DNA from 3 places in the Granulicatella sp. zg-ZJ genome. Region 3 is predicted to be linked to each of the others. Evidence: predicted binding sites of a transcription regulator. Region 3 holds the regulator's gene; each other region holds the start of a gene.
The links. The regulator Rex, encoded in region 3, represses fermentation and respiration genes when NADH is low (regulators of the CRP and FNR family bind a similar motif). The targets are predictions, from matches to a motif close to TTGTGAANTANTTCACAA.

Region 1 (8,422 bases), on a different contig from region 3:
TTTCGACATCTTGAACATGATCATTCTTTACTTCTGCAATTCGAATACCGGCACCCTCTGGTAAAACAGTAAAACGTTTGTTTGGATCTGGTTGATCTGCCGTTATTTGTTCTAAAGTTTTTGTTTCACCCGGACGAAGCGTAAAGCTTCCGTTTATACTACTCCGAGATTCAAATACGGAACCAGGTAGATGGATTTTATAGTGAAAAGTAAATTCTCTATTAGGTGTATTATTATCAATCTGATTACCATCAACTTCTTTTTTCACGGTAATCAGCGCTTCACGTTGCCAACGCGCATACAAAGCATTTTCGCTTTCTTTGTTTAACGTATCGACATGAAACTTGTCTCCAGTTTGAGCGAATTCAGTATTCCCTGTCGGTTGAGTAGACCACCCTAAGAATTTATATCCCGCTAAAGTTAATTTATTCCCAAAGAATTTAGCTGAATTATTTCCACCAATTTTTGCATTATCATCATTCGCCTCAAATTGTTGAACTAAAGGATTTGGCTGTTGACTTGAATAAAGTGATGGATAATTAAAATGATAGGTCACATCTACTTTTCTGTTTTCTGACCACTGTGCATACAAATGTGTATCCCCAGCAGGCAATGGAATAGCATCTCCCGGATAATAAGTCGTCCCTGTCCCATCAGCTTTCGTATTCCAACTAACAAAACCGTCTGACGTAGCCGGTGCTCTCCAGCCCCAGTTCGTTTCTATTTTCTCAACTTTACCGTCAACATCTGGAAAATCCGAATTTGTTGCTTTTTTTATTTCTCCAGTCGCCGTATTTGGATAATAATACAAATTAGCAACCGTTGTCGGTATCCATTGTGCAACCAAGGTAATATTTCGATTCACTTCTGAATTGAAACTATACAAATTACCATTTAGTTTCCAACCGGCAAACCGATAATTTGGTCGTGTTGGGTCTGTTGGTTTTTTCGCACTGTCTCCTGACGCAAGTGGCTGACTTGGAACAGATGAACCACCATTGCTATCAAAAGTTACAGTCACATCAACCGGTTTCCAAATCGCATATAACACTAAATTATTTGCATCCATTTTATAAGAACCATCAAATTTTATAAATTTAGAACCAGCTGGATCTAATGCCCAACCTTTCCACACATAATGAGATGGAATATCTGCCGGTCTACTAGGTTCATTTAAGTTATAAGAGGCATCTAATGTTGCACCATAAGGAATACCTGTTTTATTCCCAACTGTTGTCGCATTCCCATACTTATAATCAATAGTGTACCGTTTTCTATCTAAACGAACATCATAACCTATTCTCTTTGGTGCAAGTCGACTTCCCTCTGTTGCAGAAAAAAATCTGTTTGCATTATGATCTGAAGCAGATACAATTTCATATCCTCTAAATTTATTGGTTAATGTAAAGGCCGTTCCACTTAGTTCAGCTTTTTGTCCATGCACCAAACGATATGAACCATCAGGTTCTTGAACCTGCCAATAAATCGTATAAGCATTTCTGTTATCTATAAGAGAGGTGTATCTTAAACGAACAATGTAATTTGTGGGATCCCACATATGTCGATCTTCAAATTTAAAATCCGGCCAATAAGTCGTTGTAGTAGTAACATTATTACTCGTTCTTCCAGTATCAAATCTAAAGTGAGGTGTCCCATTCGTTAATTCAGGAAAATCAGTAATCGGCGACTCCCAAAGTCCTCTTGATGTACGGAATGGTCTGTCACTTCTTTCTCCTTCGTAATAGTTAATCGTTACTACTTTTCGATCATAGTAAACATTTATAGTAGTTGAACCGTCACCTTTTACTTTATCATAATTGCTTTCAGCATAAGAAAATCCAAATCCTTGCTCATTCTCTGGAGCAATAGATGTAGGTGTCGCACTGCCCGTATCGATATTAGATACAACTGTACTCTTCCAATAATCATAGTCATCATGAGTCGGATCAGCTTGCCCAAGGGGATGTGTTACTTTTTGTTTCCAATAAACAATCGTATAACTTGTTTTACTTGGTGTCCATTTAGCATAAATCGTTGTATCACGTTGCGGTCTAGCATCCCAGTTAAATGGGACTTTTAATTCTTTATCCGCAAACCACCCTGCAAAAGTGTATCCTTGTCTAACAGGATCTGCTGGTTTTTTGGTTTTATTTTGTTGATTAGCTAAAACATAAACTGGAGAAAGTGACTCTGCTCCATTTGTCTCAAAATAAATCCAGCGGGCCGGTTGTATAATTGGATAAAGATCCATATCCGACGTCACAGGTGTGCCCTCAGCAACCGGTGTACGTCCATCCAATGTTCTCGACCAACCTGTCAACACTTTTCCATCATCTGCTACAAAAGGAATATTTTTAAAATCTAATACATCATTACCGTCTGAACGTGGATATTTTTGTGTAAACCACGCTGGTGCACCTTGTTGTGATTTAGATAAGTACCGTACAAAATACGCTTTTTGGTATCGTGCATATAGTTTAGTCTCTTGGTCGTTTCTCAATGGACCTTCTACTGTAAATTTATTATCCTCAAACTTTCTTCCACCTGTTTGAGCAGTATACCAACCTGTAAACACATACCCATCTTTGTATACTGTTGGTGGCTTGCTTAGTTTTTCTCCAGTAGATAGTCTACGAACATATAACTCTTGCCCTTGTTCATCATAAAAACGATACGTATGAACTTTATGACTACTTAATCCCGTTCCTATGTAAACAGAGAAACTTTTTGCGTCAAAAGTAACGGTATCATCTTGCGTTTCTTTTGGTATCACTTCCTCCTTTTGTTGAGTATCCCCTTCAACGTGATAAATCTTAATATTCGAAGCATTTTCAAGAACAGGGTTTGACACACTTACTTGAATACTATCAGACTCTTTTGGATTAAAAACACGCCCATTTGTATCATAAATCGTAATGTCATAAGCAAACAAAACTGTTTCAGCCCCTGTCGGTACTTCAGCAGGATATGCTTTGACAGTCGCACCTTGTGGCATTTTCCCACTCAATGTAATAGCACTAACTTCTTCTGCCAATTCTTGATAACTAGCATCTTGATAGATAGTTGCTTGTAATGTTTGATCCACCGTATCGACATCGTATTCACTACTAAGATTTCCAGCTATATTGGAATTATCTTGTTCTGTTTGCTGTTCTTCGGCAAATAATGTCCCTGAATAGTACAAATTTGTCGATTGTACAACTAATAACAGAACTGTAAACCAAATCAACCATTTTTTCTTTACTGTTTTCACATCTACATTTCTACCCTCTTTCTTTAATAAAATAAACCACTAAAAATACCCCCCCCCGAGTTTTTTCGGGTTTGGGGGCATCACTGCTACGTCGACTAACAGATGTTATTTTATCATCTTGAGTATTGTTGTCAATAGAAATCTTAAAATTATTTTATTGAAATTTTATTAAAAATTTATATTATACATATTTTTTCTTTATAAAACATAAGATATATTCCACTTCGTTCGACTTTTATTTTTTATAAAACCTTATTATAACAACAAGTTTCTCATCCCGCTTATCCTCTATTACTTTTTCATTTTATTTGTCGTGAATATTTTTTAATAAATTTATAAAAAAATTTAAGTTCTAAAAAATGACAGCGTTTTACTTTTTGATTGACACATTTCCTTTACATTGTTACCATTAGTGTATACAAAATCTATCATATGCGAAGAGGACAAAACAATGACAACGACGCTTTCAAATGAGGACATTATTACCGAAATTATTAATTTAGAAGCTATTTTAAATTTACCAAAAGGGACGGAACATTTTGTAAGCGACGTCCATGGAGAATATTTTGCTTTTCAATATATTTTGAGAAACGCATCGGGAAATGTACGTGCGAAATTAAATGATTTATTTGGTGGGCGACTGACCACTTCGGATATTTCACAGCTGACAACATTGATTGTTTATCCAGAAGAAAAATTAAGCCTCATTCAAGACAGTATGGAAGATTCTCTTTTGAAAAACTGGTATGCGGTTACAATTTATCGTTTGATCGAATTTTTAGAATTTGTTGCGAGTAAGTATACACGTTCAAAAGTAAGAAAAGCATTACCTAGTCGATTTGTTTATATTATCGAAGAACTACTTTATAAAAGTAATGTAGGAGGAGATAAACAGAAATATTATAGTGCCATTGTTGACAATTTGATTGCGTTAGAACAAGCAGATGACTTAATTATTGCTCTGTCCTATGTAATGCAACAACTGATTGTCGACCATTTGCACGTCGTTGGTGATATTTACGATCGCGGCCCTGCTCCCGATGAAATTATGGAAACACTCATGCACTATCATTCTGTCGATATTCAATGGGGAAATCATGATATTTTATGGCTTGGTGCCGTGTCTGGCTCGCTTGTGTGTATGGCAAATGTTATTCGTATTTGTGCTAGATACAATAATTTAAGCATTATTGAAGATAGTTACGGTATAAATCTACGCCCTTTATTTACATACGCAGAAAAATATTATAAAGACTTCCCTAACTTTAGACCTAAATTACTACCCAACCAAACACTTGGGGAAGAAGAAGCAAAACAAATTTCTAAATTACATCAAGCCATTACGTTTTTACAATTTAAACTAGAAAGTCAAATCATTAAACGTCGTCCTGAATTTGATATGGCAAATCGCCGTCTTCTAACACAAATCGACACAAAACACAATACCATTACATTGGACGGAAAAGAATATCCATTACAATATTTTGATACATCTATGTTGAATGACAATGACCCCGAAGCCTTAACCGATGAAGAACGTCATATTTTAGCGAAATTAAATCGTTCATTCCAAAACAGCGAAAAACTAAAACGCCATATGGATTTTTTACTAGAGGTTGGAAGTCTATACACTCTTTACAACGGAAATCTACTCTACCACGGTTGTGTGCCCCTAACAGAAAATGAACAATTTGCTTCGTTGACATTGGAAAATCAAAAATACCATGGTAAAGCTCTTTTTGATAAATTTGAAAGCTATGTACGGTATAGTGCTGCTCATCCACACATACAAGATGATTTCTCAACGGATATGATGTGGTATTTATGGACCGGAAAATATTCTTCTTTATTTGGTAAAGATGTCATGAAAACATTTGAAAGATATTTTATCCAAGACAAAGAAACACATGCAGAAAATAAAAATAAATACTACTCTGCACGTGAAAACTTAGAAACAGTCAAAATGATTTTAAAAGAGTTCGGTGTACCTACAAAAGATGGGCACATCATTAACGGTCATACACCAGTTAAAGAAATCAAAGGCGAATGTCCAATTAAAGCAAATGGTAAAATGATTGTGATTGACGGTGGCTTTTCTCTACCTTATCATAAAACAACGGGTATCCACGGTTATACTCTTTTATATAATTCTTATGGCATGCAGCTCATCACACATAAACATTTTGACACAAAAGAAGTGGCTTTAAGAGAAGAAACGGATGTCTTATCTACAAAACGTATTGTCGACCGTGTACTCGAAAGAAAACGTGTCCGAGATACAACTGTTGGCAAACGACTGCAAGATCAAATTAACACACTATATGCATTATTAAATAAAGAATAATAAGTAAGCCCCCGATATTTTTGTATCGGGGTTTGCTTATATCAAAATAATTACGATATGTGATTTTTATCACAAATTAGGACTTTTTATTAAAAATTTTAAATGTAAATAAAATAAACAAACTACTTTATTTCTTTAAAACATTGGTATATAATAGGTTTGTAATAAACATTTGAGTAATTTCTCAAATGTGAATAAAATCACTAATAAGAAGGAGTGTTTATATGAGAGCAGCAGTTGTCACAAAAGAAAGTAATGGTCGTGTGGAGATCGTTGAAAAAGAAACACCAAAAGTAGGTTACGGAGAAGCATTGGTTGATGTGGAATACTGTGGTGTGTGTCATACAGATTTACACGTAGCACATGGCGATTTTGGTCAAGTACCTGGTCGTGTTTTAGGTCATGAAGGAATTGGTATCGTTTCTGAAATTGGTCCAGGTGTTACTAGCTTGAAAGTTGGAGATCGTGTTAGTATTGCATGGTTCTTTGAAGGTTGTGGTAGTTGTGAATACTGTACAACAGGACGTGAAACATTATGTCGTAAAGTAAAAAATGCAGGATACAGTGTTGACGGTGGTATGGCTGAACAATGTTTAGTAACAGCTGATTATGCTGTTAAAGTTCCTGAAGGATTAGACCCAGCACAAGCAAGTTCTATCACATGTGCAGGTGTTACAACTTACAAAGCAATTAAAGTTGCTGATGCAAAACCTGGTCAATGGATTGCGATTTACGGTTGTGGAGGTTTAGGAAACTTAGCTATCCAATACGCTAAACATGTTTTCAACGCTCATGTTATTGCGATTGATGTTAATCAAGACAAATTGGATTTAGCTTTAGAAGTAGGTGCTGATATTGCTTTGAATGCAAAAGAAATTAGCGACACAGCTGCATATATTCAAGAAAAAGTTGGCGGTGCTCACTCAGCTGTTGTAACAGCCGTTTCTAAAGTAGCATTCAACGACGCTATTAACTGTGTACGTGCAGCAGGTAAAGTTGTTGCTGTTGGTTTACCTTCAGAAACAATGGACTTACCAATCGTTAAAGCTGTTTTAGACGGTATCGAAGTTATCGGTTCTCTAGTTGGTACACGTAAAGACTTGGAAGAAGCATTCCAATTCGGTGCAGAAGGTAAAGTCGTACCAGTCGTTCAAACACGTGCTTTAGACGAAGTAAACGATGTCTTTGAAGAAATGGAAAACGGAACAATTCAAGGACGTATGGTTATCGACATGAAAAAAGAATGCAGCGGATGTGCTTGCTGTAACGGATAATTTAGTATGTTTAACAACAACCCCGTAGCCAATTGTGGCTACGGGGTTGTTGTTTTCTATAATATTGGCAAATCTTATTTCTTCATATATCTCTAATATACAAAATATTCATATCAACTAAAAAGAGTGACGACATCTTGTCATCACTCAAAATATTTCTAAATATAAACAATATTTAACTCTCCGAATTGAACATTACCATCTATCATAAGTGTTTTTTCATAGGCAAGAATATTTTGTGCTTGGGTAACTTCTCCTAGAAAAACTGTCACATTATTGATGACTTGCCAATTTTTTGGAATAAATAAAGTCATTTCTCCAAAGGACACAGTCACATGTATTTGTGCTTGGCTATCTCGTATTTTTGCATCATCAAAAAACACTTTACTTTCTCCAAATGAACAACTAAAGGACATACCGTCTACGTTATTCGTATGCACGTATTTTGTACTACTTGAAAAAGATGTACGACTAACTGAATGTGCTTTTTCATCATACATACCATCTCTTACTTCTTCAAAATCATCACCGTCAATAATAGATTCATTTTGAAATTTCGCATGATAATACACTTTTTTTGGTTTATACTGCTCAAAAATCATCGTGATACCAACGTAAGCTAAAACAGCTGATAGTATAACTGTCCAATATGGTATATCTACAAATTTAAATTCATGATTGTAGAACAAAAATCCTGCAACACAAGAAGTGAACACACCAAATAAATTACGTCCCATAATACTTTTAATCAGCCAATTTAATAAAAACACCGTTACAATAATAAGCATCAACGGTATATTTGGTACCACTTTAAAATAATGCAATATTACTAATACCGATAAGAATAGAAAACCCAAACCCCATAATTGTTTTTTCATTGTTTTACCTCGTTTCATTTAATCTATCTTTTAATGTTTTATAGTAATGTCTAGACACATGCACTTGTTTATGTGTCTTATAAAAAGAAATCGTACTCGTTCCAGAAAAAGACTTATCCAATGCATAAATCTTTTTGGTGTTGACAATAGTCGACTTGGAAATACGCACAAACTCAATCGGCATATTTGATTCTATCTCGTATAATTTTAATTTGATTGTATACGTATCCCTCTCTGTATGTGCACACACAACATTTCCTTGCGTTTCAAAAAATAGTATATCTGAAATTGGTATATAATATTCGCTATTTTCTTTATAAAACACAAAATTTAAAGAACGCTTTGCACTCATCTCAATAGCTCTTTGTAAATTAGCAAGCCGTTCATCAAATGCCGGTGCCTTGATAATGACTTCAATATCTTGAAGTAATTCATCCAACTCTATAATTACCCTCAACCATACTCTCTCCTTTCGCATCGTTTTCTTCCTGTGTATTTATATCATATATAATTTCAATGCGTATGACCATAATAATCCCTCATTTCTTTATAAAAAGTATATCTTTTCCTTGTTAAAAAAGATATATTTTCACGACAAGTGGTATAAATCAGCATATAAGTGGTATAAAATACTCGGTCAAAAACATTTTAGAACAAAAGTTAATATATGTCA
Region 2 (8,422 bases), on a different contig from region 3:
ATCTGCCTACTCAACAAAATGTGTATATGTATTTTCAAAGGTCGTAGGAGAAACCATCTGACTCACTTCACTTGTATGGTTAGCCTGTCCAGATTTCTGAATTTCAAATGATACAAGGCGTTTCACTTCACCAATACACTCATCGATTGTTTCCAGATAATAGAACCACGTGCCATCTTTAGCTTCATCGCAGTGATAAGAGGTCTTTTGTGCCCAGTCAGAAGTAACATTGAATATCTTATACACTTCTTTCTCGACACTAATTCCGTATACCAACAATTCTAGAATGCCTACTGAAACGATATTCTTTTCTGCTGATACAGTTACCGGAATTAACTTAAGTGTATTTTTAATCCCATCAAACAGGTCATTAAGGCGAAGTGCTATCGTATCTACAACTGCAGCACCTTCTTCAAATGAGCCATTAGTCCATACGCCTCGTATACTATCTTCCTTTTCACCTCTACATCTGTAATATACAGGTCCAGAATAAAGATAGTCTTCACCTAAAACAAGATAGTTTCCGTCATCAGTTCTTTCAAAAAGATGTGAGTGTTTTTCAAAATCGATACCTTCATTAGTTCTGTTATAGCAATAATCTGCCGGCAAAAAGCTGTTCCTGTTCATAGGATATGTAGCTGTCACAAGACTGTACAATTGATCCGGCGTCATCTTTGATGTAGTTCCATTTGAGCTGACATAGTCATTGATGACTTCTATTACTTTTTCCTCGATTGTCATGACTCAATCACCTCCAGCTTATCTCTTAATTCTTCCAGCGTTTCTGGCATACGTGTCAGATCAACAAAATGCAGTCTGACTGTTGTTCCATCGCCAGATTCAAATTCTATATCAGAATAATCACGCATCTCATCATTTAATGGGTAGAGAAGCCAGATTTCTGATGTTTCATATTTCTTAGAGTAAGCATACATTTGATACATATCACTTTGAGAAATACCATAATTGGCGTGTTCACTATTGATGAGGCTTTTCCATTTGGTATCCATTATGACGATTCTATCACCACGCTTACAAACGATATCTGGTCTCAGCGCAAACTGGCGTCTTGGATCCATGAACAAATAATATCCTTTGTCCTGACTTGACACTTCCCAGCCTGCCGGTCCTAGCACCTTCTTTATTTGCTGCACTACATAACTTTCGTATACACTCTCCATTGGAAATAACAATGCCCTTGATGTATTCTTACCAGAGAATGTTGTAAATGATTTATTCATAAGAAATACCTTAGACCACTGCATAAGCATTTCATAGTCTTTCGTATTTCTATCAATTTTCACCTGTGAAAAATCCTTCGTATAATTCGTTGAAGGTTCCACCATTTCAAATGTTGTCAACAACTGTTTAATCTCTTTTGAGTTTTCAGTACTCGTTGTCAACTTCTGTAATTTAAGTAATGTCGCTTTGACAAGTTTATTCTCTGATCTATTTGGATGGAATTCATCATAGGCAACATAGAATCTTTCCCTATGCGCCATGTTTGTTTTTATGTGCTGGCTTGTAAGAAGTTTCCCTTTATAGAATTTGAGATTATCTTCTTGTCCAACATATGCAGATTTAATGCCACGCTTAACCAGCTGTCGTACTTCTTGCAGATACATATTTATAAAAATCTCATAGAGATTCATGCGATCCACTTTTAAACTAGAATCATTAAATACCTTACTAGGAAAATCCTTCATGCTTTTTAGCATCTTCAGGAATATTCTTTTTGTTTCCTTATTACCAGTGTCTTCTCCAGAATCAAAGCTAATCTTAGGAAGTATCTGTATCTGATAACCGCTATTCATCTGGATCAAACCTACATAATTCTTGATAGTTACGATATCACCAACATTACGTTTATAAGAAATGTGCATAAAATCCAATGCATCAGCATTTTTTTCATCTCCTGAGAATTCATGGATAAATTCCACAAGGTTATGGAAAGTCGCTGTATCAAGATATTTATATTTTTCATCATTTTCGAAATCAACATTTCCGGTAATAGTATCAAACTCTCTCACCTCTAGCAATTTATCCATTTATCTCACCACGCTTTATATAATCTGTTTGTAACTTTCAAGGTTATCAAATGCCTCACTGTTGATGGTGTATTTCTTGTCAGGAAGATCAACAACATCATCTGCATTGCCCTTGAATATACTTTTGACTTTAACCTCTTCGTCAAGAATGAACTTCGTTGAAGGATCTGTCTTTCCATTATCACCAAGGACCAACTGGATCTTCTGATAATCTTCATAGAAGTATTCCTGAAGAAGCGGAATAACAGAATTTTCGAAGATTGCCCTTAGGGTTTCTATTGTTGGATCTTTTGCAAGTTTTGTAAAGAACGCATGACCAATTGTATGTTCTCTATCATAGAGGAAAGTAATACGTTCATTAATCTTTTCAAGCATTTCTACAACATCAAGATCATCTACCTTGTCAGCACTAATATCTCTGAGTACATTCGCATCTGGCATCATCTCAACAAACTGAAATCTTCTACGAAGGGCAGTATCCATTAAAGCAATCGAACGATCTGCAGTATTCATTGTTCCAAGAATATATACATTAGACGGAACACTAAACAGATCTCCTGAATAAGACAGAACTGCCGCAGCCTGCTCATCCATTCCTTCTCTCTTAGTGTCTTCGATCAACGTAATCAATTCACCAAAAATCTTTGAGATATTTCCTCTATTGATCTCGTCGATAATAAACACATAATTCTTATTTGATGACACCTTATTATTTTGAACTAAATCACCAGATTCAAGCACAACTTTCGACACTTTAGCATTACGATCAATTTCATTACTCTCTGGCATAGTTACACCTTTACAAAATGCTTTAAAAACTCCATCTTGAATCGTATATCCTATGTCATCTCCAAAATTCAATACTGGTTTGATGCCTTCGATAAATTCCTCATATCCATAAGACTGATGGAAAGTAGTAAACGCCACTCTACCTGTATCCAGCAGTTCACGATAACGAATCATCACTTCGTCATAATCCATAGCTTTTACACTATCCAGATCAAGCTGATCACAAATAGCCACAGCGTAAATTGCAGTGCTGTATGTTTTACCTGTTCCTGGAGGGCCATACAGGATCATATTTTTATCGTATGCAATTACTGATTCTTCCTCCGTTGTAAGATCAATATGAGATAAATCCATTCCCTTTAATGCCTCCCCCAATTCGTTTCTAAGTTTCCAAGAGTATCTACGTTTACCCTTTTCTACTACATATCTCCCAACAAACGGAACTGTGTAATAGCGCTGACGACCTCCATCAACACAAAGTGGACAATTCGTCTTTCTATGTACTCTCTCACCAAAGATACGTCCCCAGTTATTATATGAACCAGCTGAACCTCCATAGATTTCAGCAAGATTAGCACATGTAGATTTCCCACCCAGTTCAAGTATCATCTTGAACATTTTTAGGCTATCTTTATTTGTAACATCCGGATTATTAAGCAATTCGGTCCACTTCTCTTTTGTGATTCCCGGATCATATTCTTCTAAACTTGGCCAGTATGTAACGTCGTCAGCTTTCTTGCCAATTAGTTCTAACCACATCTTTTTCAATTCTGGTAAAACACTCGATTTAATCTCGATACCAGATCCCATTGGACTCCACTGCTGGTCAGGAAGTGTAGTTTTAAGGTCATCCTGCATCAACATTGATTCTGTATCATAATCTTGAATCCAGTCATATTCTGTATCTATGTGATTAGATTTAACTCCTGCTTCAGCTTTTTCAGGATCGTAGTGATCTGCTTCATAAGCGCCTTTCACTACATATCCATGAGCAAGAATTCCTCTAGGTTTAGAACCTGTCTTAATCAAGAAAATCTCATCACCAACAGTAGGTTGCTTACTTGCACAAGTCCAAGACTCAACAAATTTGTTTCCAAGCTTTGTATCTTTACACCATGTTTTGTAGTTTGTCCAATTCCAGCTTGCAGGATTCCATGTTAACAGCCATGCACGGCCAGTTGATTGTGTAGAGAATTTTCCAATGACATGCTCGTAATATGGAATGATCTTCTTTACTGCGGCCATTACATCAGTGTCATATTGTTCGTTTGTTTTACCCTCTGCTGACTCAACATAAACACAAAGTTGAACCTTTCGAATTTCACCTAAATCAATCTTTGCTTTGATCTGATCTACCGAGTCTGTAATGATTGCTGGATTTCCCCACTCGTCACTTCCAGACACATAAACCATTCCATCTTCTTTCGGAATATCTAAATGAGAATGGTATAATGCCATCGTTTTCTTATCAGTGCCATCATTCTTTATTTCCAAACTAATGCGGTATCTTGTCATACCATTGTCTTTCTCAACAAACAAAGAAATACTAGTAGGATTAGCTGCGTAATCCTTATATTTTATCTGCGCCCAGAGATATTTTCTAGTCTTCGTGTTTGAGCCATCCAGCCAAGAAATAGGCAAACATTTATCCAAGCCGAACAATTGCTCGCAACTCGCTGCCATCTTTTTCATTTCAGCAACCGCTGCCTGTCCTTTTTCTTTAACCTTAAGTAGTCTATCCTTTTCTACTGGATCAACGCCGACTGCCTCTGGATTTGAATATGGAACTTCCTGGTTATTCCCCAAGTAATCCAATACTCCTTTGTAATCGATATCAATTGCTACCATTTTCTTTATCACCTCTTGGTACTGCTTCTCAACAAAGAAAAATAATTCTTCCATTGTCATTTGGAGACCGTTTATATCAAACTTATCTGACATACTTAATACCGTAGGATACATTTTATCAGGAAACTCATCCATCATTGAAAGTCGTCTTGAAGTAGAATCAACCGTTGAATCCGCTCTCAAATAATTCTGTATATGCTTTTCATTATCGGAATTAACCCACCATAGCACTCTAACAGAATCAACTTTATTTATTATCAATGATTGAGCTTTCTTTACTATATCCGACTTCTTAAAGAATATATCTTCACGTGTCGCACTCGATTTCATCGTATACTGTTCCGCTGCTAATAACGCTGCCACAATCCAGACCGCATCATTAACACTGTATTTATTCTCAGTATCATTATTAGTTACCTGAATACACACTAACACTAAATTATATTATAAACCAAATGAGTAATATTTCCAATTCGTTTTGAATATGTCCCCAAGTAGTTGATAAGATCGATAAAAACTAAGGCTTTTCCAGATTCATTTCTTTCGTTTAGCGATAGAACTCAGAAAAGCCTTTGATTTCAATAGGTTTTCTTACTTAGATGTGCTTATTTTTGACAGTAATACGACCGCCTCCACATGTGCCTAGCAAACTTCCCATACTAGAGAACGAAAGTGGCAGCTTGGCTTTGAAATTATATTATTGAATGAAATACAGTTACAAATACATCGAACACCAGTATACACTAAAAGCCTATTCAGAATCTGACTAGGCTTGATTTTTTTTATTAAAATTTAAATTGACTAGCTCTTACAAGTTCAACCTTAGCACCCTCAATCACTTCACTAAGGATAGATTCGACAGATTTAATTTCAGTGATAAGTGGTACAATTTGTCCTGCCATTACTGCACCTTCCACCATATCTCCATCAATCATAGCCTTTTTAAGAGAACTTTCAGCTACTGTACGAAGAAGTTCCGCAGCAACTTCCTTAGTATTATTTGCTTCAATTTCAATCATTTCATCTGAAAGTTTATTTTTAATTTGGCAACAAGGCTCATCTGTGGAATAACCTGTAATAACCGTTGACATATCACCTGCATTAATTAAAGCTTTTTTAACATTTGGATGAACTGAAGCTTCTTCCGCAGCCATAAAGATTGTTCCCATTTCAATACCTTCTGCTCCAAGAGCAATCGCAGCCGCGAAACCACGTCCATCCGCAATACCACCTGATGCAACAACTGGCACACTCAATACATCCGTAGCTTGTGGAACAAGAACAGTGGTGGCTTCAACTATAGTATGACCTCCACCTTCCCATCCTTTAACTATGATCAAATCAGCTCCACCTTTTTCAGCAGCAATTGCATCAGCAATAGTTGAAGCCTTCAAAATTATTTTACATCCCGCATCATGCCAAAGTTTAAAATAATGAAGACAAATTTGTTCATCTACATTAATCAGTGTATCTGCATATATAACTGGTGTTTTTATTTCAGAAATCAACTTAGTTAAACGATCAAGGTTCTCAGGTATAAGAACTGTATTGATACCAAACGGTTTATCTGTCGATTTTCGAGTTTCCTCAACCTGTTCTTTAACAAACTCATCTGGAGCAAAACCTACGCCTAGAACTCCTAGGCCTCCAGCATTAGAAACCGCAGCAACCAATGGTGCTGTTGAAATTCAAGCCATAGGCCCTTGAATAATAGGCTTTTCAATATTAAGTACTTCACAAACACGATTAGACATATAAAGTCTCCTTTATTTTTATTTGTGATTAGTGTAACAAAATAAAAAAAGTGATTAAAGACAAAACCGCTTTATTTGTCGACCAAAATCCGCTCAAAACCATTACTCATAGATGTAGCTATCATCTCAACCACCTCTTCTGCTGTATGACTCTCATAATTTTCAATCCACCAACTGACTGTAGATAATACACTAGAAGCATAGAGTTTGCAAAAAAGTGACATTTTTTCTTTATTAACTTTAGGATATTTTTGAGAAAAAGTGAGCGCAATCTCTTCTTCAATTTGTGCTTGCATCATACGATAAGGAGAATATCCCTCTAATTTTAACTGAAAAATAACTTTAATTAATTTAGATTGCTTAGCCATTTCATCAAAATAAGTTACTGTCTTATCAATATCAAAATATTTTGGGCTCACTGTTTAATGTAAGATAGTTATATACTGAAAAATAAACTCATCACAGATAGATTGAATAGGTTACACTAAACTAGACAAAAATTATAAAGTGTTCTACACTGAACTAAAGAAAAGAGGAATCCCTTATGTCTAGAAAACCATACCTTAAACTGAATAAAGAAAATGCCAAGAACAATCGGAACCACTACTATCTATTCAGCGTTGAGCCTATCGAGAACAACAAACTCATCAGAAAATATGTCTACCTAAAGACTGTTTGCTCTACAAACTAAAAAAACGATTCTTTTGGTATCAATATTGAAAAATATGAGTTTTTTAATGATTTGTTAAGATACCTTATTTTTCATTTTATTTAGTCTATAAGCATACTTTTTCAGCGAGTTCCTAAAATGCTTCTCTCCCAAACTTCTTATTACTTTTCATCTACCACTCCTAACAAATGTAAATATTTAACTTTCAGATAATGTGTTTTCATTTTGAACACTGCTTTTCTAATCATTTTCTATATTATAATGTCTTAGAAGACGAGATATTATCATTGTTTAATTGTGATTCTTATGAAAATATTTTAAAACCGCATGTAGCTAAAAATAGTTACATGCGGTTACTTCATACGTAAAGTATTTTCTAACTATCCACTATAGTTGAAAATAACCTACTTTACACTTTCTTGGCCGGAGTGGATAATTTTGAACCATTTTCATTATAGATTCTTTTTTCATTGACTACAATTTTTTCAATGATTGCAGTTTCAAGATCTACATTGAGAATTTCAGAAATACCAAGTAAAAAAATAGCTACATCTGCTAATTCCTCTGCAATATTTGAAACATCATCCTTCAAATATGCCTGAAATAATTCATTAACCTCTCCATATAAACATAGTAACTCAAATTTAATATCTGTAGTATTAAAGCCTTTCATTTTTTTATTTTCTAAAATCTTCTTTTGGCAATCTTTTAATGACGTAATCATATTATACAATCCTTTCAACTTTTATAAATTTATCATACAATATTTTGTCCTCTTTGGAAACTTTATGTGCTACCTCTATAAAACCTACGTTTCGTTGTGATAGATATCCCCTTATATCCCTAGTTGTTTGTTCGTCAATCATTGAATTAACCTCATCCACTAACAAAAATTTAGAAGACAATAGCACCCCTCGAGCAAGTGCTACTCTTTGCTTTTCTTCCCTAGATATATTGAATATATTAACATATTTAAAAATTGTATCAAAAACAGTTCTCACACTTCTCTAGACCAAACCTTTCTAGAGTTTCATTTATAAAAACAGGGGGGTACATTTATTCCCATAAGCCCCTTGTCTATGGAAACAAACCCGTACCCACTAGGGTTTATGGGAATAAATAATTCTACCATCAAGCTTTCAATCCCACCACTTCAACTTCAACTCTCACTCTGATACTTACCCACCATACGACAAAACACCTTGATGTCAAGGCGTTTTACTATCCCTTTCGTTCAAAGGATTCTAAGATTTTACGAGCAGAGCTACGCACTCCACATGAACTGATCGTACAGGTATGTTCGAACACTAACT
Region 3 (8,422 bases):
GCAATATATCAAATGCACTTGCTTGTTGTACCATTTCTTCCTGAATTTTTGCAATTTCTTGTTCTAAATGAGTAATATCATCCTCAATCGTTTCCCAATCTTTTTTCTCTTGATACGTCATACGCTTTTTCACTGTTTTTTGTTCTTGTTCAACGAGCGATCTTGCCTTTTCTCTTTTTTCATGGACATTCTCTATTTTCTTTTTCTCTAAATAATCCGTCATACTTCCAATAAATGTATCGTATTGTCCATTCCCATTTAATACAATAAGTTTATCTGTTGTTCTGTCTAAAAAATATCTATCATGTGACACAACAATCACAACACCGGAAAAAGTGTCTAAGTAATCTTCCAATACTTGTAACGTCGCAATATCTAAATCATTTGTTGGTTCGTCCAATAGTAATACATTAGGCTTTTGAATAAGCAACTGCAATAAATATAAACGTCTTTTTTCTCCTCCCGATAATGTTCCGATAAGAGCACCATGCATATGACGAGGAAATAAAAATGTTTCCAGTAATTCTGTCACACTCATTTTTTGCCCTTGTCCTACTTCAACTTCCTCTGCTACTTCTTGCATATAAGTAACCACTCGTTTATCTTCTGGCAAGTCGTCTGATAATTGTTTGTAATAGGCAATTTTAACAGTTTCTCCAACTTTAAATAAACCACTTGTAAAGGGTAGATTTTGTGCAAATGCGTGTAGCAAGCTCGTTTTACCAACACCGTTTTCTCCAACAATTCCTAATCTATCATGCGTTTGAACAATATATGTAAAATCTTCCACAACCGTATGTTCTCCTACGGTTAAAGTAACCTGTTCACACTCAAAGACACGTTTTCCTAATCGTGAGCCTTCTACATTCAATGACATCGTTTGTGTTTCGACTTTATTTTTGACTTGTTCTTCAATCTCTTTAAAACGATGAATACGTGCCTGTTGTTTTGTCGTTCTTGCTTGTGCTCCTTGACGCATCCACGCTAATTCACTAGTATACAATTTTTCCATTTTAGCGTGCATACGCTCTTGAATAGCTTGTCTTTGAGATTTTTGCTCTAAATACGTTTCGTAATTTCCCTCATAAACCTCAATTTTTCCATTTATCAATTCAAACATTTTGGTTACAGCACGTTCTAAAAAATACCGATCATGCGTGACTAAAATCAATGCTCCTTTATACTGCGCTAAATATTGTTCAAGCCATTCAATACTTTCATAATCTAAATGGTTTGTCGGCTCATCTAAAAGTAACAAATCAGGCTCTTCAATTAACACTTGAGCTAATCCCACACGTTTTCTTTGACCACCCGAAAGTGTACTAATTTTTTGCGTTAAGTCTAGAATACCTAATTTTGTTAAAATCGTTTTAATTTGAACCTCGTACTGCCAAGCATTCGTTTGCGTCATATGCTGCTCTGCGTGTGTGTATTGTTTTTGATAAACTGGATTTTCAGGATCTTGCTCTAGTGTCAAAACAGCCTGCTCATATTGTTTAACCACTTGTAATAAAGGTGCATCTCCATTATAAACCGCTTCAAAAACCGTATCCTGCTCAGATAAAAATGGGTTTTGCTTTAAATAACCAATTCTAAAGTCATTGGCACATTCAATCTCTCCACTATCTGCTACATCTTCTCTACTTAAAATAGACATCAAAGAACTTTTTCCAGTTCCGTTTTGTCCAATTAGTCCTATATGTTCACCTTCACGAATATGAAATGAAACACCATTTAATAAAGTTTTAATGCCATATGTTTTATGTAAATCAATTACTTTAAAATCTTTCATGATAACTCCTAATCAAAAGAACAGCGTTAAACCGAGTTCGGTTTAACGCTGCATTTACTCATTATGCTACTGTTGAACCAATTTGTGATTCTTCTGGAGCAAAAACAACTTGTAGTTGACCGTCTTTCTCAGCAGATAAAATCATACCTTGACTAATATGCCCTCTTAGTTTACGTGGTTTTAAATTTGCAACAATCACAACTTTTTTCCCTATAAACTCTTCAGGATTTGGATACCATTGCGCAATACCAGATAGTATTTGACGATGTCCTCCTTTATCACCTGCATCTAGTCTGAATTTTAATAGTTTATCAGCGCCCTCAACACGTAAACAATCAACAACTTGCGCGACTTTTAATTCAATTTTATCAAAATCTTCATAAACAATCGCATCTTTTTGACAACTTAATTCTGTTTTTTCAGGTTCAAAAACCTCTACCTCTTCTTTTACTGGTGCTCCTGCTGCCATACGTTCTTTAATATACGCAACTTCTATATCCATATCTAAACGTGGGAAAATCGGTTCTCCTTTTTCCACAACTTTTGTGTTGACTGGAATAACACCAAATGTGTGCATAGACGGATAATCTTTTAATGTTTCATTTTCAATACATAGTTGCTCAAAAATACGTTTTGGTGTATCTACTAAAAATGGTTGTAAAGAAACAGCAATAATACGTAAACTTTCTGCTAAATAGTTCATTGTACGTGCCAATTCCTCTTGTCTTGTGTCGTCTTTTACTGCTGCCCATGGTGTTGTTTCGTCAATATATTTATTTGTACGAGAAACAAATTTCCAAATAGCTGTTAATGCCACTGAAAATTGCATATTATCCATTGCTTGTTCGACTTCATCAATCATATCTTTTGACGCTTGTATCAGTTCTGAATCATAATTAGAAACAGGTTGTGTAAAACTTGGAATCACACCGCCACAATATTTATTGATCATCGCAATCGTACGATTTAATAAATTCCCCAAATCATTTGCTAAGTCATAGTTAATACGTTCTACAAAAGATTCTGGTGTAAAAATACCGTCTGAACCAAATGGTACTTCACGTAATAAATAATAGCGCAACGCGTCTAATCCATAACGTTCAATTAATGTATTTGGATCAACAACATTTCCTTTTGATTTAGACATTTTCCCGTCTTTCATCAATAACCAACCGTGTGCAAAAATTTTCTTAGGTAATGGTAAATCAAGTGCCATTAACATAATCGGCCAATAAATCGTATGGAAACGAACAATTTCTTTTCCAATAAAATGCACATCTGCTGGCCAATATTTGTTAAAGAGTGTTTCATCATCTGAACCATATCCTAAAGCCGTAATATAGTTTGATAATGCATCAATCCATACGTAAATAACATGTTTTGGATCATTTGGTACTTTAATACCCCAATCAAACGATGTACGCGATACCGCTAAATCTTCTAAACCCGGTTTAATAAAATTGTTAACCATCTCATTACGACGTGATTCTGGTTGAATGAAATCTGGGTGTTCTTCATAATATGCCAATAATCTATCTGCATATTTACTCATTCTAAAGAAATAGGATTCTTCTTTCACAAGTTGTACTTCATGACCGCTCGGCGCAATACCACCAATCATTTTTCCGTTTTCATCACGAAACACTTCTTGTAATTGTGATTCTGTAAAATATTCCTCATCAGATACAGAATACCACCCTTCGTACTCACCTAAATAAATATCTCCATTATCAACTAATTTTTGGAAGATTTTTTGAACAGATTCTTTATGTCTTGTCTGTGTCGTACGAATAAAATCGTTATAAGAAATATCCAATAATTCCCACAACGATTTAATACCATGAATAATATTATCTACAAATTCTATTTCAGTAACTCCAGACTCTTGCGCTTTTTGCTGGATTTTTTGTCCGTGCTCATCTGTTCCTGTTAAAAAATAAGTATCAAATCCTTGTAATTTTTTATAACGTATCATTGCATCACTTGCAACCGTTGTATAAGCATGCCCTATATGCAGATTCCCACTCGGATAATAAATAGGCGTTGTTAAATAAAAAGTTTTCTTGTCTTTTGCCATACGATTCCTCCTTATTTTATATTATTCAACATTATCCAAGAAATAAATCAATGTTTGTAATTCATTTGTTAAGTCAACATTTTGTACACGTACACCTTCTGGCACAGATAAACGTAGTGGTGTAAAGTTTAAAATCCCTTTTACACCTGCTTTTACGGCTATTTCTGCTGTTTCTTGAGCAACAGTTTGTGGTACCGTTAAAATGATAATATCAATTTTTTGTATTTTTAACTGCTTTTCCATATCATTCATATCATATATAGGTACACCACTTTGAATTGTACCAACAATGTCTTTTGACACATCGAACGCTGCACTAATACGCACACTATTACTTTGTTGGAAATTATAATTTAACAACGCATGTCCTAAATTCCCAACACCAACAAGCGCCACATGTGCCAGTCGATCTTGATTTAATGTTTTATTGAAAAAGGCTAATAAAGCCTCAACATCATACCCATACCCTCGTTTTCCAAGTTCTCCAAAATGTGAAAAATCACGGCGTATAGTCGCACTATCTACTTTAATAATCTCACTTAATTCAGCAGATGAGATTCTTGTTTTACCAGAGTCTAATAATAACTGTAAGTAACGATGATACAAAGGTAAACGTTTAACCGTAGCATTTGGAATTTTACTTATATTTTCACTCATCTCAATGCCCTCGTTTTCTTAAATATTCTATATTGATATTACTATACTTTAGTGAAAAAAACTACAAAAAGAAATCAATTTGTCTAATTATAACAAATAAATTCACTCATATCTATTCCATATATACGAATATCAACATGAATGCGAACAAATAATGTACAAAACGTTTGTCCTTTATAAAAAGAATACTAATGTGCATGGTACCAGACATCATATCAAATGAAAAAAGGTAGTAAAAACGAATTTTCCACTACCTTTGTTCTATTTTATAATTTTTGTTCTAATTCTGCTTTTAAATCTTCAAAACCAGGTTTCCCTAATAATGCAAACATATTTTTCTTATACGCTTCAACTCCTGGTTGGTCAAATGGATTAACACCATTTAAATAACCTGAAATAGCCACCGCAATTTCAAAGAAATACATCAAATATCCTAATGTATAAGCACTTGTATCTGGAATTGTAACCAATAGGTTTGGAACACCTCCGTCAGTATGAGCCAATAATGTACCCTCATAAGCTTTTGTATTCACAAAGTCTACTTCTTTTCCTTGCAAATAACCTAATCCATCTAAATCTTCTTCGGTTACTGGGATTGTAACAGATCGTCTTGGTTTATCTACTTTAATAACTGTTTCAAACAAGTTACGTTGTCCCTCTTGAATGTATTGTCCCAATGAATGTAAATCTGTTGAGAAGTTTGCACTAGATGGGTAAATACCTTTTTGGTCTTTCCCTTCTGACTCACCAAATAATTGTTTCCACCATTCAGAGAAATATTGTAAACTTGGTTCATAGTTAATTAATAACTCTGTCACTTTACCTTTACGGTATAAAATATTACGAATTGCTGCATATTGATACGCTTCATTTGTTTCTAAAGCATCCTCTTGATAATCTAACATTGCTTGCTTAGCACCAGACATCAGTCCGTCAATATCAGCACCTGTCACAGCTATTGGTAATAATCCCACAGGCGTTAGAACTGTGAAACGTCCACCTACACTATCCGGAATAACAAATGTTTTATAACCTTCTGCATCAGCTTCATGTTTCAATGCACCACGTGCGGCATCCGTTGTAGCATAAATGCGTTTTTTTGCTTCTTCTTGTCCATATTTTTTTATCAATAACTCTTTAAATACACGGAAAGCAATCGCTGGTTCGGTTGTTGTACCAGATTTAGAAATCACATTCACAGAAAAATCTCTATCACCAATAATATCAATTAAGTCATATAAATAGGTTGAACTAATACTATTTCCTGCAAAGAATACTTGTGGTGTTTTACGGTTCGGGTCTAAATTATAAAAACTGTGATTTAAGAAATCAATGGCTGCTTTAGCACCTAGATATGAACCTCCAATACCAATCACAACTAAAACATCTGAATCCGATTGAATTTTTTTAGCAGCTTCTTTAATACGTGCAAATTCTTCTTTATCGTATGTTTCTGGTAAATCCACCCAACCTGTAAAATCAAAACCTGCACCTGTTTTTTCACGTAAATCTCTATTCGCTGTTGATACAGCTGATTGTAAATAACGTAATTCATGCCCTCCAAAGAAAGAGAGTGCTTTTTTATAATCAAATGTTATATGTTTTCCCATGTTTCTACCTCCATTATTCTTGATGTGTCTGTTGATTGATTAACTCCTGAGCTTCATCAATCCATTCAGGTAATTTTTGACGCAGTGTTTCAAATCCTAATTGATTAGTATAAACATCACGCCGTCTTTTCTTTCGTACCACTTGCTTAGGAACCGGAATTTTTTCTAACGCACGTAACGACAAACTGATTTTCTTCGTATATTCATCAACATCAATGACCATGGCACGTACCGTTTGCCCCAAAGTCAAAAAACCTTGTACATTTTGTATATATCCATGTGTACATTCTGAAATATGAATTAAACCTTGTTCGTCCTGACCAAGACTAACAAAAATTCCATAAGGCTGAACCCCTGTTACTGTCCCTTCTATAATGTCACCAATTTTATACATAGGCAACACCTTATAATTCTTCAATAGATAAAATGGCAATATCTTCTAAAGGTCTATCTTGAGCACCTGTTTTTGCTTGTTCAATAGCATACACAACATCCATGCCACTTTTCACTTGCCCAAAAACAGTATGTCTTTGATCTAACCAAGGTGTCCCACCATTTTTAGCGTATTCTTCAATCGCTTCTTTTGGCCAACCTCCTTTTTCTAATTGTGATAACATATGTGCCGGCACATGTTTAGCTGTAACAATAAAAAATTGACTCCCATTAGTATTTGGTCCAGCATTTGCCATAGATAATGCTCCATTAAAATTAAATGCGTCTAAAGAAAACTCATCCTCAAATTTTTCTCCATAAATTGATTCACCACCCATACCTGTTCCAGTAGGATCTCCTCCTTGAATCATAAAGTCTGAAATAACTCGATGGAAAATAACACCATTATAATAACCTTGTTTTGCTAAACCTACAAAGTTCGCTACTGTTTTTGGCGCAACATCTGGAAATAAGCGTAAAACAATATCTCCTTTGGTTGTTTTCATCAACACTTGTATTTCATTTTGTGTTTGTGTTTCTAATTGTGGATAATTTGTCATCTATCTCGCTCCTTATCATTCTCATATCTCATATATCATACCTAATTTTAAAAGATTTTTCATCTTTTTTTATTTCTTATGACAAAAAAACTCTCTATAAAGTCATACGGCTTTATAGAGAGTTCTATTATTTTCTTTTAAATAAGGATTTTAAAGAAAGAAACGGTACATTTTTGATGATTTTATCATTACCTAAATATTCACGCATGATTTTTAATGCTTTGCCTGCATCTTTGACAACAAAGTTAAAACTACCATTTTTCTTAGTGTCAACAAAAAAACCGCGAATATAACGATTATTGAAATACAGTTGAGCTCTTACCTTATCAATTTCTTGCCATGGAATTTGCACAAAATCATTCGGATTTTTTTCATAATAAAACTCAATCGCTTTATCACCAATTAAAATGGAACCATTTTTAGCTGTAATGCCACTGTGAAAAGAATTTGCTTTTGTTGTAAAATCTACTTTTGTATTTTGTGATACGACCATTTCATATTATCCTTTCATGTCTTAGAAAATACCTACTAAATGTCCTAAGATACCCACAATAAATAATCCGAAGATGATAAGAATTGGGTTTACTTTTTTCTTCAATAACCACATACACAAGAACGTTAATAATAACGCTGCAAAACCTGGAATTAACTGATTCAAGTTATCTTGTAATGTTGTGACTTTTTCTGGAGAAATTGCTTTTCCGCTTGCCACTTCTCCTAAAATTTGTTGTAATTGTTCACTAGTAATGTTACCTTTCGGGAACTCCACATACGCTCCTTCAGATAATTTTACTGTTGATACTACCATTGGGAAGTTAATAGACGTCCAACGTTGTACTAAAATCCCCATAACAAACATCCCTAAAATAGATGCTCCTTTTGTAATAGTTTGTAATAAACCACCAGATAAATCTTTTGTGATTTCTGAACCTTGTTTATACCCAAACTCTTGTGTATACCATAAGAACGATACACGAATAACATTCCATACGATAAAGAAGAATAATGGGGCAATAATAGAGCCACCAGTTGCCAATGATGCTGCAATCGCACCTAAAATTGGACGTACTGTAAACCAGAATACTGGATCACCAATACCTGCTAAAGGTCCCATCATACCGACTTTAACCCCTTGAATAGCAGAATCATCAATACTTGCACCATTTGCACGCTCTTCTTCTAAAGCTAATGTTACCCCTAAAATTGGTGCTGCAATATATGGATGTGTATTGAAAAATTCTAAGTGACGTTTTAACGCTGCTGAACGTTCTTCTTCTGTGGTATATAATTTTTT

Region 1: a site for Rex is predicted at 5,655-5,672, ahead of adhP (alcohol dehydrogenase AdhP). Genes of this name have one in related genera too.
Region 2: a site for Rex is predicted at 6,462-6,479, ahead of GMA11_RS02815 (nitronate monooxygenase). Genes of this name have one in related genera too.

Annotation. Positions count from the first base shown of each region.
Region 1 covers NZ_WNJY01000002.1:114,151-122,572, forward strand. The annotation lists gene GMA11_RS01280 (InlB B-repeat-containing protein) at 1-3,253, opposite strand, end outside; gene GMA11_RS01285 (fructose-1,6-bisphosphatase) at 3,705-5,597, shown strand; gene adhP (alcohol dehydrogenase AdhP) at 5,822-6,871, shown strand; gene GMA11_RS01295 (LiaF domain-containing protein) at 7,030-7,749, opposite strand; gene GMA11_RS01300 (LytTR family DNA-binding domain-containing protein) at 7,754-8,206, opposite strand.
Region 2 covers NZ_WNJY01000005.1:76,707-85,128, reverse strand. The annotation lists gene GMA11_RS09185 (hypothetical protein) at 7-741, opposite strand; gene GMA11_RS02825 (McrC family protein) at 738-2,048, opposite strand; gene GMA11_RS02820 (McrB family protein) at 2,064-5,048, opposite strand; gene GMA11_RS02815 (nitronate monooxygenase) at 5,471-6,373, opposite strand; gene GMA11_RS02810 (TetR/AcrR family transcriptional regulator C-terminal domain-containing protein) at 6,511-6,858, opposite strand; gene GMA11_RS09285 (DUF5960 family protein) at 6,984-7,130, shown strand; gene GMA11_RS02805 (MazG-like family protein) at 7,519-7,833, opposite strand.
Region 3 covers NZ_WNJY01000030.1:11,999-20,420, forward strand. The annotation lists gene GMA11_RS07935 (ABC-F family ATP-binding cassette domain-containing protein) at 1-1,792, opposite strand, end outside; gene metG (methionine--tRNA ligase) at 1,854-3,869, opposite strand; gene GMA11_RS07945 (redox-sensing transcriptional repressor Rex) at 3,891-4,526, opposite strand; gene GMA11_RS07950 (glucose-6-phosphate isomerase) at 4,793-6,136, opposite strand; gene GMA11_RS07955 (CvfD/Ygs/GSP13 family RNA-binding post-transcriptional regulator) at 6,150-6,530, opposite strand; gene GMA11_RS07960 (peptidylprolyl isomerase) at 6,541-7,128, opposite strand; gene GMA11_RS07965 (DUF956 family protein) at 7,256-7,621, opposite strand; gene GMA11_RS07970 (PTS system mannose/fructose/sorbose family transporter subunit IID) at 7,643-8,422, opposite strand, start outside.